Regions from separate parts of the Nocardioides pollutisoli genome, predicted to be linked through region 2. Evidence: predicted binding sites of a transcription regulator. Region 2 holds the regulator's gene; the other holds the start of a gene.

Region 1 (8,092 bases), 160 kb from region 2:
CCCTCACCTCGTTGCGTCCGCGGGAGGTCCGCCAGCGGATCCTGGTCTCGGACACCGCGTCGCTCTTCTTCTCCGGTCACCTCGGCGACCGGCTCGACATCACCGGCCACGGCGACGTGGAGCAGGCTCTCGACACGGCCTCGGCCGGTGACGTCCTCGAGGCCCTCCCCGACGGCCTCGACACGATCGTCGCCGAGCGCGGCCGCAGCTTCTCCGGTGGTCAGCGCCAGCGGCTGGTGCTCGCCCGCGCCCTGGCGGCGGACCCGGAGATCCTGGTCCTGGTCGAGCCGACCTCGGCGGTCGACGCCCACACGGAGGCGCGGATCGCGGCGCGCCTGCGCCGCCACCGTGCCGGCCGGACCACCGTCGTCACGTCGAGCAGCCCCCTGATGCTCGACGCCGCCGACACCGTGGCGTTCCTGCGCGACGGTCGGATCGTCGACGGCGGATCGCACGCCGACCTGCTCCGCACCAACGCCGACTACCGCCGCGTCGTCACCCGCGAGGCCGCCCTCGAGGAGGTCGCGCGATGAGCACCCACCTCCCGGTCGCCGACACCCCCGCCGTACGCCGCTACGTCACGTCGCTCGCCCGCAAGCACCCGAGGATGCTGTGGTCCGCGCTCGCGCTGCACGTGCTGGCCGCGCTCGCCGCCCTGGCTGCCCCACGCCTCCTCGGCGACCTGGTCGAGGCGGTCCAGCAGGGCACGACCGTCCACCACGTCGACACGATCATCGGCATCCTCGCGGGCTTCCTGGTCGTCCAGACGGTGCTCACCCGCTACGCCCGCTACCTCTCGCAGGTCCTGGGCGAGCAGGTGCTCGCGGAGCTGCGTGAGGACTTCGTCGACAACACGCTCTCGCTGCCGGTCGGCGTCGTCGAGGCCGCCGGGTCGGGTGACCTGCTGACCCGCACCAGCCGCGACGTCGACCAGCTGGGCTGGTCGGTCCGGATGGCGCTGCCCGAGTGGACGATCGCCGTCATCACCGCGGTCGTCACCTTCGTCGCCGCGATCGCAGTGGGGTGGTGGGTGGCGCTGCCGTGCCTCTTCGGCGTACCTCCCCTGGTGCTCGGGCTGCGGTGGTACCTCAAGCGCGCCAAGGACGGCTACCTCCGCGAGAGCGCGACCTACTCCCAGATCAACGCGACCCTCACCGAGACCGTCGAGGGCGCCCGCACCGTCGAGGCGCTCGGGCTCGGTGCGGAACGGATCGCGGCGGTCGACGACGACATCGACAAGTCCTACCGGGCCGAGCGCTACACGCTCTTCCTGCGCACGGTCTTCTTCCCCAACATGGAGATCGCCTACCTGATCCCGACCGTGGCGACCCTGCTCTTCGGCGGCTACCTCTACACGCAGGGCCAGGTCTCGCTCGGCGACGTCACGGCGGCCACGCTCTACGTGCAGATGCTGATCGACCCCGTCGACCGGATCGTGTCGATCCTCGACGAGCTCCAGCTCGGCGCGGCCTCGCTCGCGCGCCTGCTCGGCGTCGCCCAGGTGCCCGATGACCGCCAGGTCAGCGGCCGTGAGCCGGTCGGCGAGAAGCTCGACGCCGACGACGTGCGGTTCTCGTACGTCGAGGGCCGCGACGTCCTGCACGGCGTCGACCTGTCCGTCGGGGTCGGCGAGCGGATCGCGATGGTCGGACCGTCGGGTGCCGGCAAGTCCACCCTCGGCCGGCTGCTCGCCGGCATCCACCCGCCGCGCACCGGGTCGGTCACCGTGGGTGGTGTCGGCCTCACCGAGCTGCCCCTCGACGACCTGCGCGGCCACGTCGCGCTGGTCACCCAGGAGCACCACGTCTTCGTCGGCACCCTGCGCGAGAACGTCGTGCTGGCCCGGCCCGGCTCGTCGGACGACGCGGTCCGGGGCGCGCTGGAAGCGGTCGACGCCCTCGGCTGGGTGGACGACCTCCCGGACGGCCTCGACACCGTCGTCGGTTCAGGTGGCCGCGCGGTCACGGCGGCCCAGGCGCAGCAGATCGCGCTCGCGCGGTTGGTGCTGGCCGACCCGCACACGCTGGTCCTCGACGAGGCGACGTCGCTGATCGACCCGCGAGCGGCCCGTCACCTGGAGCGCTCGCTGGCCGCCGTACTGGAGGGCCGGACGGTCATCGCGATCGCCCACCGGCTCTTCTCGGCGCACGACGCCGACCGGGTCGCGGTCGTCGAGGACGGCCGGATCTCCGAGCTCGGCTCGCACGACGAGCTGGTCGAGGCCGGCGGCTCGTACGCCGCCCTCTGGGACAGCTGGCACGGACGAGGCTGACGTCACAGGGCACGTCCGGATCGTGACAGTTACGCTGTCAACATGAAGCTCTCGACGATGCTCCAGTACTCCGGCAACCCGCGCGACGCGGCCGACCAGGTCAGCGCGCTCGAGAAGGCAGGACTCGACACGATCTGGGTCGCGGAGCCGTATGGCTTCGACGCCCCGACCCTGATGGGCTACCTCGCCGCGAAGACCGAGACGATCGAGATCGGCGCCGCCATCCTCAACGTCTACTCCCGCACCCCGGGCGCGATGCTGCAGACCGCCGCCGGCCTCGACAACGTGTCGGGCGGCCGCGCGATCCTCGGCCTCGGCGCCTCCGGCCCGCAGGTCATCGAGGGCTTCCACGGGCTCCCCTACGACAAGCCGCTGGGCCGCACCCGCGAGATGATCGAGATCCTCCGGATGGGCCTGCGCCGCGAGCCGCTCGTCCACGACGGCATCTTCAAGCTCCCGCTCCCCGCCGACCAGGGCCTGGGCCTCGGCAAGCCGCTCAAGCTGCTCACGAAGCCCGAGCGCTCCGAGATCCCGCTCTACGTCGCGGCCCTCGGCGCCAAGAACGTCGAGATGACCGCCGAGTGCGCCGACGGCTGGCTGCCCTTCCTCTTCGTGCCCGAGAAGGCCAACGACGTCTGGGGCGACGCCCTCGCCAAGGGCAAGGCGCGACGCTCCCCCGACCTGGGTCCGCTGCAGACCAGCGCCGGCGGCATGGTCGCCATCGGTGACGACGTGAAGGGCCTGCTCGACTTCGCGCGGCCGACCGTCGCGCTGTACGTCGGCGGCATGGGCGCCCGCGGCAAGAACTTCTACAACGAGCTGATGGTCCAGTACGGCTTCGAGAAGGAGGCCAAGGAGATCCAGGACCTCTACCTCGACGGCCACAAGCGCGACGCCGAGGCCAAGGTCCCGATGGAGCTCCTCGAGCTCGGCAACCTGGTCGGCCCGGAGTCCTACGTGAAGGAGCGCATCGCCGCCTTCGCCGAGGCCGGCGTCACCAACCTCCAGGTCATCCCGGCCTCCCCCGACCCGGCCGCCACGATCGCGCAGCTGAAGGAGCTCGTCTCCTGACGCCACCGGTGGTTGAGGAGGTCGCGCAGCGACCGTCTCGAAACCCCGCAGCCTGCAGGCCGCTTGTAGTTGCGCGCCAACAGGGCATTGACACGGGTACGGCGGCCTCGAGCTGAGGTCGCTTCCCGGCTTGCGGTGCCTGAGCCTCGAAACCACCCTCGCTGCGAGGGGCATCTGCATTCCTTTCTTGTATTCGAATGTATGTTCGAGTAGAATGTGGTATGGCCCAGCTTCCCGACCCCGAGATCACCCGGTCCCACCGGGTGGCGTCGGCGACCGCGCAGATGCAGGCGGTTGCTGACTCGGTGGTCGACGCATCGGTGTGGTCGATGACCGCGGTCGAAGCCAGCAGGACTCTCGTCGACCTGACTCGTCTCGAGGCCCGGGTCTGCGAGCTGAAGGCACGTGTTGCCGCGCACGCCGACGACCTGGGTGTCGGCGAGAAGGTCGGCGCGACGTCGACCGCGAACTGGTTGGCGCACGAGACGAAGCAGACCCGCCCTGCTGCCCACGGGACCGTTCGACTGGGTCATGACCTCGAGGTCCACACCATCACCCGCGACGCGTTGGCGTCGGGTGACTTGGTGGTGGAGCAGGCGCGAGTCATCGTGCGTGCGGTCGACGCGCTGCCCGACGACCTCGACCAGGAGCTCGTGGCGCAGGCGGAGACGTTCCTGGTCGACCGTGCCTCCGAGCTCGATGCGAAAGCGCTCGCCATCGTAGGCAAGCGGCTCCTCGAAGTCGTCGCCCCCGAGGCTGCGGACGCCCACGAGGCCAGGCTCCTCGCACGCGAAGAAGCGATCGCAGCCCAGTCGTGCCGGTTGACCATGACTGACGACGGCCACGGCACCACCCACGGACGCTTCACTGTCCCAATGGCGCAGGGCGCGATGCTCGCGAAGATCCTCCACGGGTTCGCCGCACCCAGGCACCAAGCCGCGTCCGGCCCGCTCGGTGAACGCCGCCCTGGGCCGCAGCGGATGGGGACGGCGTTCTGCGAGCTCATCGAGCGCTACCCGACCGACCGGGTCCCCGATGCCGGCGGCGTCAACGCCACCGCGGTGGTCATCATGACCCACGAGACCCTGATGGGCGGACTGAAAGCAGCACACCTCGACACAGGCGAACCCATCTCAGCCGGACAAGCCCGGAGGCTCGCGTCCCAGGCCGGCATCATCCCCGTCGTCCTCGGGTCGAAGTCCGAGATCCTCGACGTCGGCCGACGCAAACGGTTCCACACCAAGGCCCAGAGGCTCGCGCTCATGATCCGCGACCAGCACTGCACCGCCGACGGGTGCGACTGGCCCCCCGGCATGTGCCACGCCCACCACGACCACCACTGGGCCCAAGGCGGACCCACGGACCTCGAACACGGCAGGCTTCTCTGCCCCAGGCACCACGCCAGAGCCCACGACCCGGCGTACGAGATCACCAAGCTCCCCGGCGGGAAGGTCGCCTTCCACCGGCGAACGTAAGCCGACGCCCTGCCCTTGGCTTTCCGGGGTTTCGAGACGGTTCCTAGCGGAACCTCCTCAACCAACGGCGAGAGCGCTCCGCGCCTTCCTCAGCCGCCGGCTCTTCTTCTGTCGACCGTCACCACGACGGTCGACCCCAGCGTGCCCGCAAGCCGGCCGCGGACTGGAAATCGCCACCGCAACCACAGACCACGGTGACCACGTTTCTCGTCAACCGCGACCGCAACCACTGACGACCTGAAGGCCGACGTCAGTCCTCCGGGGTTTCGAGGCGGTCGCTGCGCGACCTCCTCAACCGGCGGTCAGCTGCGGAGGACCTTCGCCATCGCCTTGCCCTTGGCGAGCTCGTCGACGAGCTTGTCGAGGTAGCGGATCTTCTGCATGAGCGGGTCCTCGACGTCCTCGACCCGGATGCCGCAGACGACCCCGGTGATCGACGATGCCGCAGGGTTGAGGTCAGCGTCGGCGAAGAAGTCCTCGAAGGTCGTCCCCGCGTCGAGGTGAGCACGCAGAGCGGCCTCGTCGAAGCCGGTCAGCCACGCGATGACCTCGTCGAGCTCGGCCTTCGTCCGGCCCTTGCGCTCGACCTTCGCGACGTACGCCGGGTAGACCGCGGCCACGCTGGTCGTGAAGATCCTGTGCACGCGACCAATCTAGGGCGATCAGCGCGCGAGCGAGCGCCGGATCACGTCGTTCGCGGCGCGCTGGAAGCCGGTGACGACGGCCTCCAGGGTGAGCTGGCGCAGGCGGGAGACGGTGCGCTCGAGGCGTTCGGCGTCCTCGGGCGCGTGGGGTTCGCGGCGGTAGGGCTCGAGCACCTGCGAGTGCAGGATCGTGGTGAGCTCGTCGGCGAGCGCGGTCATGTGCCGGCGGATGGCCTCCTCGGCGAGCCCGGCGCTGGACGCGGGCAGGTCGAGGTCGAGGAGCTCGAGCCCGACGTGCAGGTTGGGCAGCACGAGGTAGCCGTCGTCGACGGGCTCGACGGTGCCGAGCTTGACCAGCAGCGCGAGGTCGTCGTCGGACAGCGCACGGTCGGCCCGCTTCTCCAGCTGCCGCCGGGTCAGCACCTCGGCGGGCGCCGGTGACCACGAGGTCAGCATCGAGCGCTGCAGCATCAGGTCCTCGACCGTGGCGTCGGCCGGCACGGTCGCGAGGTAGCGCTCGATGGCCTGCAACGTGAAGCCGTGGTCCTGCAGGGCGCGCACCATCTCGAGCCGCGCCTGGTGCCCGGCGTCGTAGTAGGCGACGCGACCTCGTCGCTCCGGCGGCGGGATCAGCCCGAGGCTCGCGTAGTAGCGCGTCGTGCGCACCGTGAGTCCGACCGCTGCCGCCAGCTCGTCGATCGTCATACGAAGGACCCTACCTTGAACGTTGACAGTTCTGCTGTCACAGTGTGCCTGTCATCCCACCTGTCTCCGGAGGCCCCCATGCCCGACGCCCCGTCCATCCTCGACCAGGAGCACGACGACTTCCGCCGTACCGTGCGCGCCTTCTTGGAGAAGGAGGTCGTGCCGTTCCACGACCAGTGGGAGAAGGACGGTCACGTCGACCGTGCGGTGTGGACCAAGGCCGGCGAGGCGGGGCTGCTCTGCTTCGACGTCGCCGAGGAGTACGGCGGGGCCGGGGTCTCGGACTTCCGCTACAACATGATCGTCGCGGAGGAGATGTGCCGAGCCGGCGCGAGCGGCCCGGGCTTCCCGGTGCACACGGACATCATCGTCCCCTACATCAGCCAGCTCGGGACCGACGAGCAGAAGCAGCGCTGGCTGCCCGGCCTGGTCAGCGGCGAGCTGATCTCGGCGATCGCGATGACCGAGCCGGGAGCCGGCAGCGACCTCCAGGGCATCCGCACGACCGCGATCGACAAGGGTGACCACTACGTCCTGAACGGCTCGAAGACCTTCATCAGCAACGGCATCCTGTCCGACCTGGTGATCGTCGTCTGCCGCACCGACCCCGACGCCGGCCACAAGGGCATCAGCCTGCTCGTCGTCGAGCGCGGGATGAAGGGCTTCGAGCGCGGCCGCAACCTCGACAAGGTCGGCATGAAGGCGCAGGACACCGCCGAGCTCTTCTTCGACAACGTCGAGGTCCCGAAGGCCAACCTCCTCGGCGAGGAGGGGTCCGGCTTCATCTCGCTGATGATGAACCTCCCTCAGGAGCGCATCTCGATCGCGGTGATGGCGGTCGCCGCGTGCGAGCACGTGCTCAACCTCTGCCTCGACTACGTCAAGCAGCGCGAGGCGTTCGGCAAGCCGATCGGCAAGTTCCAGAACACCCGGTTCGCGATCGCCGAGATGGCCACGGAGACCCACATCGCGCGGGTCTTCGTCAACGACTGCGTCACCAAGCTGAACGCCGGCGAGGTCGACACCTCGCTCGCGTCGATGGCGAAGTGGTGGACCACCGAGCTGCAGACCAAGATCGTCGACCGCGGGGTGCAGCTGCACGGTGGCTACGGCTACATGCTCGAGTACCCGATCGCGAAGGCCTTCGTGGACAGCCGGATCCAGACGATCTACGGCGGCACGACGGAGATCCAGAAGGAGATCATCGGTCGCAGTCTCGGGCTGTAGCGATCCGCACTAACCTGTGACCCACGCCACTCGTTCCACCCGAGGAGTCTTCGCATGACCGACCTGCAGACGGACCGCGCCCGGATCGACGAGATGATCGCGGGCCGCACCATGATCGACGCCCTGGCCGACACGGCGGTCAGCGCGGCCGACCACCCGGCGTACTCCGACAAGCACGACGTGCCCGAGGGCGAGTCCTGGCGGACGATCACCTGGCAGCAGACGCGCGAGCTCGGGCTCGACGTCGCGGCCGCGCTGGTCGAGCTCGGCGTCTCCGCCGGCGACACGGTCGCGATCATGGCCAACAACCGGATCGAGCACTTCCTCGCCGACATCGGGGCCGTGCACGCGGGCGCCACCCCGATGTCGATCTACAACACGCTCTCCAACGACCAGGTCGCGTACGTCGCCGGGCACGCCGAGCCGGCCGTCGTGATCGTCGAGAACGCCGACCACCTGGCTCGCTGGGCGAAGGCGCTCGACACCGCGGCCAGCATCCGCAAGGTCGTCGTGATCGACGCCGACGCCAACCCGGGCGGCGACCGCTACGAGACGTGGGCCGACCTCGTCGCCAGCGGTGCGGCCTACCGCGCCACCCACTCCGACGAGGTGACCGCCCGCGCCGCCGAGGTCACCCCCGACGACCCGGCGACGATCCTCTACACCTCCGGCACCACCGGCAACCCGAAGGGCGTGGT
Region 2 (8,092 bases):
CGCTCACCGTCTCCGTCATCCCTCTGGGTCCCGTCTCTTCGAGGTTCGTTGTTTCGATCATTGCTGCTGCCACCGACAGTCGGCGGCTACGTCTTTGGAGAAATTGGGGTGGTGCGCCCGGCGCGTGCAGCTTCCCCACTACACACGCCGGGCGGTCTGGGTCAGCCCGTCGGAACGGGCTGGGGGGTGTCGACCTGGGCGAGGGCTCGCTCGGCGCGGAGCGCGGCGATCTCGTCCTCGAAGTCGTCGGCGGACTCGAAAGCGCGGTAGACGCTCGCGAACCGGAGGTAGGCGACCTCGTCGAGCTCGCGCAGCGGGCCGAGGATCGCCAGGCCCACCTCGTGAGCGGGGATCTCGGCAGCACCCTCGAGACGCAGCGCGTCCTCGACGGCCTGGCCGAGGCAGGCGAGCTGGTCCTCGGTGACCGGACGGCCCTTGCAGGCCTTCCGGACTCCGCTGATCGCCTTCTCCCGCGTGAAGGGCTCGGTCGCCCCCGAGCGCTTGAGCACGGTCAGCTGCATCAGCTCCACGGTCGTGAACCGCTTCGTGCAGGCCGAGCAGGTACGCCGGCGGCGGATCGACCCGCCGTCGTCGGCGACCCTCGAGTCGAGGACCCGGGTGTCGGTGTTCCGGCAGTAAGGACAGTGCATCGCGGAACCCCCTTCCGGGCTCGGCTCAGACACCCCCGCAGGGGTGCCAGAGGCTGTGGATATCGCCGGCTTCTCTGTGTACAACAAGCCGTCACCTGTGGGTCTTCCGCATCTCTCTGTGGAACTAGATGTGGATAACTACACCGGTGTAAGTACTAGATGTAGTGGTAACCGTACGCCCGGCGCGAGGGGTGGCGCAAGCCGTCCGGGGAACTTCCTCGGCTGGTGCGTGACGCCCCGGTAAAGCCGCAGGTCAGAGGCCCAGCGGCCGCCGAAAATCGGTGTCGGGCCGGGGCGTGTCGCGGACGATGTTCCACCCCGATGGGTGGTTTGTCGGAGGGTCGGCGAGGGGGAGTAACTAGGTGGCGGGTCCCCCGGCCCGACAGATAATCAAATACGGCACGAAGAGGTCGCATGATGAACGACGTACTCACCGCTCCCGCCGCTCCGCAGGAAACCCGGTCCGACACCACCGCCCGGCTCTTCGCCGAGCGCGCCCAGGCCCCCGACCACCTGCGCCCGGGGATCGACGACGAGCTGGTCCGCCTCAACATGAAGATGGCGGTCGACGCCACCCGCCGCTTCCGGGGCCGCGGCATCGCCACCGACGACCTCGAGCAGGTCGCCTACCTCGGGTTGGTCAAGGCGGTCCGGGGCTTCGACCCCGAGCGCGGCCACGACTTCTTGAGCTTTGCGATCCCGACCATCCGCGGCGAGGTACGCCGCCACTTCCGCGACCTCGGCTGGACCGTGCGACCGCCGCGGTCGATCCAGGAGACCCAGAGCAAGATGATCGCCTGCGAGGGCGAGCTCTACCAGCGCTTCGGCCGGGCCCCGCGCCCCTCCGAGATCGCCGAGCACCTCGGTCTGGAGCGCGAGGCCATCGACGAGGCCCTCGGCGCCAGCGGCTGCTTCACCCCGGTCTCCCTCGACGCGCCCACCCACGACGAGGACGTGACGCTGACGCAGCGCCTCGGCTACAGCGACCCGGGCTTCGACATCGCCGAGGCCCGCGCCGCCCTGCAGCCGCTGCTCGCCCGGCTCTCGCCGCGGGAGCAGAAGATCGTGGAGATGCGCTTCTTCCGCGGCTGCACGCAGGCCGAGATCGGCAAGGAGATCGGCGTGACCCAGATGCAGGTCTCCCGGCTCCTCGCCCGCCTGATCGCGCGGCTGCGCGAGCAGATGGAGATGCAGGTCGTCGCCGCCTGACTTGCTCTGGAGCGCACTCCAAGGCCTAGCGTCCTGGCCATGACGCAGGCACCGATCGGGTCCGGGTACGACGAGCACACGACTGCGGACGAGGTGCTCGCCGGGATCGACCTGAGCGGCAAGCTCGCGCTGGTGACGGGCGGCTACTCCGGCATCGGCATCGAGACCACCCGGGCGCTGGCGTCCGCGGGAGCTCAGGTCGTCGTCCCTGCTCGACGGCGGGAGACCGCCGAAGCGGCGGTCGCCGGGATCGACGGCGTCGAGGTCGATGAGCTGGACCTGGCGGACCAGGACAGCGTCCGCGCCTTCGCGGAGCGGTTCCTCGAGACCGGACGACACCTCGACGTCGTGATCGACAGCGCGGGGATCATGGCGATCCCCGAGACCCGCACACCAGCCGGCTGGGAGCTGCAGCTCGCCACCAACCACCTCGGGCACTTCGCCCTCGTCAACCGGCTCTGGCCCGCGCTGACCGGCGGCGCCCGCGTCGTCAGCGTCTCCTCGCGCGGGCACCACTACTCGGGGATGCGCTGGGACGACCCGTGGTTCGACGCCGGCGACTACGAGAAGTACGTCGCCTACGGGCAGTCGAAGACCGCCAACGTGCTGTTCGCCGTGCACCTCGACCGGCTGGGCCGCCAGCACGGCGTACGCGCCTTCGCGCTCCACCCGGGCCGGATCATCACCCCGCTGATGCGCTACCAGGACCAGCAGGAGTTCGTCGACGCCGGGATCATCGACGCCGACGGCAACCCGATCGACCCCACCCTGAAGTCGCCGGAGCAGGGCGCGGCCACGCAGGTGTGGGCGGCGACCAGCCCGCAGCTGGACGGGCTCGGCGGGCTCTACCTGGAGGACTGCGAGGTCGCGATCCCCGCGCCCGACGGCGAGCGGGTCGGCGTCAAGGACTGGGCGATCGACCCGGAGCAGGCGGCCCGGCTGTGGGCGTGGTCGGCCGAGCTGACCGGCGTGGACGCCTTCGGCTCCTAGCTGGCGGCCGGGCGGTCCTCGTCGAGCGCGAGGGTGAACCACGAGGTCGTACCGGTCACGTCGGCCTCGGAGCCCCAGCTGTCGGCGAGCGCGTCGACCAGCACCAGGCCGCGACCGAAGACCCGCAGCGGGTCGTCGTCGTCCGACGGGTGCGGAGCGACTGCCTGGTCCTGACCGGCCGATCCGCCGAGGTCGCTGACGACCACCGTCAGGGCCGCCTCGGCGAACGTGATCGTCAGCTCGCTGCTCGTGCCGGCGTGGATGACGGCGTTGGTGACGAGCTCGGAGAGGCACAGCTCGGCGGTCTCCGCGGAGTCGCCGTCGATCGACCACTCGTGGAGCACCTCGCGCAGGAAGCCCCGCCCGGCCTTGGCCGCCCGGGGGTCGCCCGCGAGACGCACCGACGCGCTGCGGGTGGCGCGGGTGGCGATCTCCGTGGGCGCGTGGTCGGAGAGCGCCCGGACCCGGTGGACCGCTGCGGCCACCCGGTCGGCGACGGCCGCGAGCCGACCGCGGTGGTCGTCGTCGAAGACCTGCGACTCGTCGTAGAAGACGATCAGGCCACCGATCGGCTCCGCGTCGCCCGACAGGGCGACGGACGCGAGGGCGAGGATGCCCCGCTCGCGCTGAGCGTCGACCAGGCCGGCGTACCGCCCGCCGAGGTCGTCGAGGTTGCCCAGCACCGACTCGCCGGAGCGCACCACGGTGGTCAGCGGGACGTCGTCGTAGGCGTCGATGTGGCACCACGCCGGGGCCTCGTCGTCCGATGCATCGGCGGACAGGAACCGCAGCCGCCGACCACCGCCCTCACTGAGCGCGAGGCCGACCCGGACGACGGCGGGCCGGGCCATCAGCTCGCGCAGCACGATCCGCGCCACCGAGTCGAGATCGGTCGCGTCGTCGAGCGCCTCGGACCCGGGTCCGTCGCGGAACTCCCCCACGACGTCAGCGTAGGACACGCACCACCCGTCCGGGTGAAGCGCACGGGGCCGCGGTCCATCGGCAACAATGGCGCCGTGACGGGTGCAACGGGTGGCAAGCGAGCAGGCAGCCGCCGTGCACCCCGCCCCCGCCGCACCTTCCAGCCGGTGCTGCTGCTGCTCGCCCTCGGCATCACCGCGTGCGTGGTCGCCTGGGGCTATCTCGTGTACGCCGCGATCGACTTCGGCTCCACCGCGCGCGGTGGCGATCCGACGGCCTGGTGGTTCCTCGCCCTCGCGTCGGTCGGCGCGGTGGCCTGCCTCTTCGTCGGCCTGATGCTGGTCGCCCGGCTGATGCGTCGGCTCGGGATCACCCGGGCGCCGGAGAAGCCTGCGGCAGGGGACGCGCCGGACGACGGCCCACCTCGTCCGGTCGGCGGCCGCCGGGCCGCGCGCTAGCGGTCGACCAGGCGGCGTACGAACTTCAGCCCCGACCAGGTGTCGTCGATGGCGGCGACCTTCACGTCGACCAACCCCGACCGCAGGCCCAGCTCACGCACCACCCCGTCGTCGAGGTCGCTGACGATCCCGAGCGCCTTCTGCGCGGCCTTCTTGGGCCAGCAGATCCAGACCATGCCGGCCGTGCTGGTCCGCTCGAGGAGCACCGGCAACCGCTCGACCAGCGTCGCCTGCTCGGTGTGGAAGGTCAGCGTGACGTCGACAGCGGCCGGGAGGCGGCGTACGACGCGCGCCTCGGTCTCGAGCCCGAAGTCGGCGGGCGCGCGGTCGAGGAACACCGTGTGGATGTCCTTGATCCCCAGCTTGCGCACCAACGGGGTGCCTGAGTAGCCCGCCATGACCTGAGAGTAGGTCTCGATACGCTCGCTGGCGCTCGCGAGAGAGACCAACGAACGCTTTCGGTGGTCGAGTGCCGCCGAGGAACGAGGCGGTGTATCGAGCGCTTTTGGTGGTCGAGTACCGCCGAGGAACGAGGCGGTGTATCGAGCGCTGTCGGTGGTCGAGTGCCGCCGAGGAACGAGGCGGTGTATCGAGACCCTGGAAATGCCGCAAGGGGCGGAGCCGCCTGGCTCCGCCCCCTGTCTTCCCCGGCTCATCAGCCGGGGTCGAAGCGGCTGATGAAGTCTGAGTGCTGCGCTAGCTGGCGGGGACGACCAACTTCTGGCCGGCGACGACCATCCCGGAGTCGAGGGCGTTGAGCCGCTCGATCCGATCGATCATCGCGCGGACGTCACCGTCGTCGGCGATGCCGGCCGCGATGTCCCAGAGGGTGTCGCCGGTCCCCACCATCACCACGCTGGTGGGCTCGGGGGTGCCGGGCTCGTCGGTGGCGACGGAGCCGGAGGCGATGACGAAGCCGATCGCCATCAGGGCGAGGAGCGCGAGCACCACCACGACGACGCGTCCGCGGCGGGTCAGCCGCACGCTGCTGGATCCGACGCGGCGGGTGGGCCGGTCGAAGATCTGGTCGATCGTCATGGTGCTCATCGGGACCTCCGGGGGAAGGGGCGGTCTGCCTCGGGTGGTGCAGCTCGGTGACACAGTTCTAGTGGTGGCCACCGACAGTGGTGCTGGACCTGTCTGGACCGGCGGTTCGATCAGGCGTTCGATCGAACATGTGTACGAAGTTAGATCAGGTGTTCGAACAATTCAAGGACCACGCGAACATTTGTTCGAACGGCGTGTCGCGACACGCCGTTCGAACAGATGTTTGAACAAGCCGGGTCCCGGTGGCTACGGTGACCCCATGGCCACGAAGAAGGAATCCGCCACCGGCTCCGGTCCCCAGAAGGTCAGCGAGCTGCCCGACGGACCGCCGGACGCCACCGGGCTGACCCCGCGGCAGCAGCGCGTGCTCGCCCACATCAAGGACTCCATCGAGAAGCGCGGCTACCCGCCGAGCATGCGCGAGATCGGTGAGGCCGTCGGCCTGACCAGCTCCTCGAGCGTCGCCCACCAGCTCAAGACGCTGGAGGAGAAGGGCTACCTCAAGCGCGATCCCAACCGGCCGCGTGCGCTGGAGGTGTTCCTCCCCGAGGTGATGGCCGCGCGTCGTTCACTCGGCACCGCCGACGAGACGTCGTACGACGAGACCGGCATCGGCGACGCCGTGCCCGCGGCTCAGTACGTCCCGCTCGTCGGCCGGATCGCCGCCGGCGGACCGATCCTGGCCGAGCAGACCTACGACGACGTCTTCCCGCTCCCCAAGCAGCTCGTGGGCGAGGGGGAGCTCTTCCTGCTCGAGGTTTCGGGCGAGTCGATGATCGACGCGGCCATCTGCGACGGCGACTACGTGGTCATCCGCAAGGAGCAGACCGCGGAGAACGGCGACATCGTCGCCGCCCTGCTCGACGGGGAGGCCACGGTCAAGACGTTCCAGCGCAAGGACGGAAAGGTGTGGCTCCTTCCCCACAACATTTCCTATGATCCGATTGACGGCACTCACGCCACCATCCTCGGGAAGGTGACCGCGGTGCTTCGTCGGGTCTGAATTGGGTACTCCCGGACGGGAATGACCCGAGGTGACCCTGGGTTGATGTCGGGGGGAATCCCTGATGGCCGCGGGAGGGCTGATGAAGGACGCTGGTGCTGTGGCGACAGCACCTGCTTACACCCAGACGCGGACGGTTCCGCGCTGGGTCCGAGGCATCTTCGAGCTCCTGCTGATCCTGGCCCTCTGGGTCTTCTACAGCCTGGCCCGGCTGGTCGCCGACACCAGCATGCAGCCGGCCCTCCACCGCGCGAACGAGCTGCTCCACGTCGAGAGCATCCTCGGCATCCAGTGGGAGCTCCCGCTCAACCAGCTCTTCACCGACCACCGCGTCCTCGGCCTCGCCGGGAGCTACTGGTACGCCACGCTCCACTACGTCGTCACCGGCGCCGTGCTGATCTGGCTCTGGCGCCTCGGCGCCGACCGCTACGGCCCGGCCCGCCGGGCGCTGGTCATCGGCACCCTGCTCGGGCTGGCCGCCTACATCTCGCTCCCGACCGCGCCGCCGCGCTTCCTCGGGGGGTACGTCGACGTGCTCAGCCTCCACGCCGCCGACGGCTGGTGGGGTGCTGACGCCTCCGCTCCCCGCGGCCTCGGCGGGCTGACCAACGAGCTCGCCGCCTTCCCGTCGCTCCACGCCGGCTGGTCGCTGTGGGTGGCGATGGCCCTGCAGATCTACGCCACCAAGAAGTGGGTGCGCGTGCTCGGCTGGCTCTACGCCCTCGGCACGGCGGTCGTCATCGTCGGCACCGGCAACCACTGGGTGATCGACGCCCTCATGGGCTGGCTGGTCATCCTGCTCGGCTGGGCGGCCGCGGTCGCGCTGGGCCGGGTCCCGATCGATCGGCTCTGGCGCAGACGAACACTGGATGAACGAGCATCACGCGAGGACGCCCCCGTCGTTGACTGAGGCGTGACCACCCCTCAGCCGATCCACCGTCGCACCGTCCTCGCCACCAGCACCGCCGGTGTCGCGCTGGTCGCCGCCAACCCCGCGATCGGGGCCGCCGACGCCGCCACCGGCGCTGCCCGCCGACCCTTCCGCCACGGCATCGCGTCCGGCGACCCGCTCCCCGACGCCGTGCTGATCTGGACCCGGGTCACGCCGACGCCGGCCAGCACCCCGGGCTCCGGCGCCGGCCCGACGGTCCAGGTGCGCTGGGAGGTCGCGACCGACCGCGGCTTCCGCCACGTCGTACGCCGCGGCACCTTCACCACCGGCGCGAGCCGCGACCACACGGTCAAGGTCGACGTCCGCGGCCTGGCCCCGGCGACCTGGCACTACTACCGCTTCACGTACGCCGGGGCCACCAGCCGCGTCGGCCGCACCCGGACCGCACCCGCCCACGACGCCAAGCTCGACCACCTGCGCCTGGGGGTCGTGTCCTGCGCCAACCTGCAGGCCGGCTGGTTCAGCGCCTACCGAGGTCTCGCCGCGCGCGACGACCTGCACGCGGTGGTCCACCTCGGTGACTACTTCTACGAGTACGGCCCCGGCCAGTACGGCTACGGCTCCGACGACGAGGACATCCGCCCCCACGTCCCCGCCCACGAGACCCTGTCGCTGGCCGACTACCGGCAGCGGCACGCGCAGTACAAGCAGGACACCGACCTGCAGGACCTGCACGCGAAGTACCCGTGGGTGATCACCTGGGACGACCACGAGGTCGCCAACGACCAGTGGAAGAACGGCGCCGAGAACCACAACCCCGACCTCGGCGAGGGCGACTTCCACCAGCGTCGCGCCCGCGCCCACCGTGCGTACGACGAGTGGATGCCGGTGCGCATGGACGGCACCGCCCGCCTCGGCGACG

What was found. Region 2 encodes LexA, which represses DNA repair genes until DNA is damaged. Its sites were predicted from a motif close to TCGAACANNTGTTCGA; they were not measured.
Region 1: a site for LexA is predicted at 3,537-3,552, ahead of ABLE68_RS03000 (HNH endonuclease signature motif containing protein). Genes of this name have one in related genera too.

What each region holds. Positions count from the first base shown of each region.
Region 1 is NZ_JBDZDU010000001.1:619,639-627,730, forward strand. It holds gene ABLE68_RS02985 (ABC transporter ATP-binding protein) at 1-533, shown strand, start outside; gene ABLE68_RS02990 (ABC transporter ATP-binding protein) at 530-2,272, shown strand; gene ABLE68_RS02995 (LLM class F420-dependent oxidoreductase) at 2,315-3,343, shown strand; gene ABLE68_RS03000 (HNH endonuclease signature motif containing protein) at 3,565-4,818, shown strand; gene ABLE68_RS03005 (DUF2200 domain-containing protein) at 5,121-5,462, opposite strand; gene ABLE68_RS03010 (MerR family transcriptional regulator) at 5,481-6,167, opposite strand; gene ABLE68_RS03015 (acyl-CoA dehydrogenase family protein) at 6,246-7,394, shown strand; gene ABLE68_RS03020 (AMP-dependent synthetase/ligase) at 7,449-8,092, shown strand, end outside.
Region 2 is NZ_JBDZDU010000001.1:783,869-791,960, forward strand. It holds gene ABLE68_RS03775 (vitamin B12-dependent ribonucleotide reductase) at 1-19, opposite strand, end outside; gene nrdR (transcriptional regulator NrdR) at 162-650, opposite strand; gene ABLE68_RS03785 (SigB/SigF/SigG family RNA polymerase sigma factor) at 1,065-1,859, shown strand; gene ABLE68_RS03790 (SDR family NAD(P)-dependent oxidoreductase) at 1,899-2,849, shown strand; gene ABLE68_RS03795 (ATP-binding protein) at 2,846-3,808, opposite strand; gene ABLE68_RS03800 (hypothetical protein) at 3,866-4,228, shown strand; gene ABLE68_RS03805 (DUF3052 domain-containing protein) at 4,225-4,626, opposite strand; gene ABLE68_RS03810 (LysM peptidoglycan-binding domain-containing protein) at 4,925-5,275, opposite strand; gene lexA (transcriptional repressor LexA) at 5,535-6,278, shown strand; gene ABLE68_RS03820 (phosphatase PAP2 family protein) at 6,379-7,188, shown strand; gene ABLE68_RS03825 (alkaline phosphatase D family protein) at 7,192-8,092, shown strand, end outside.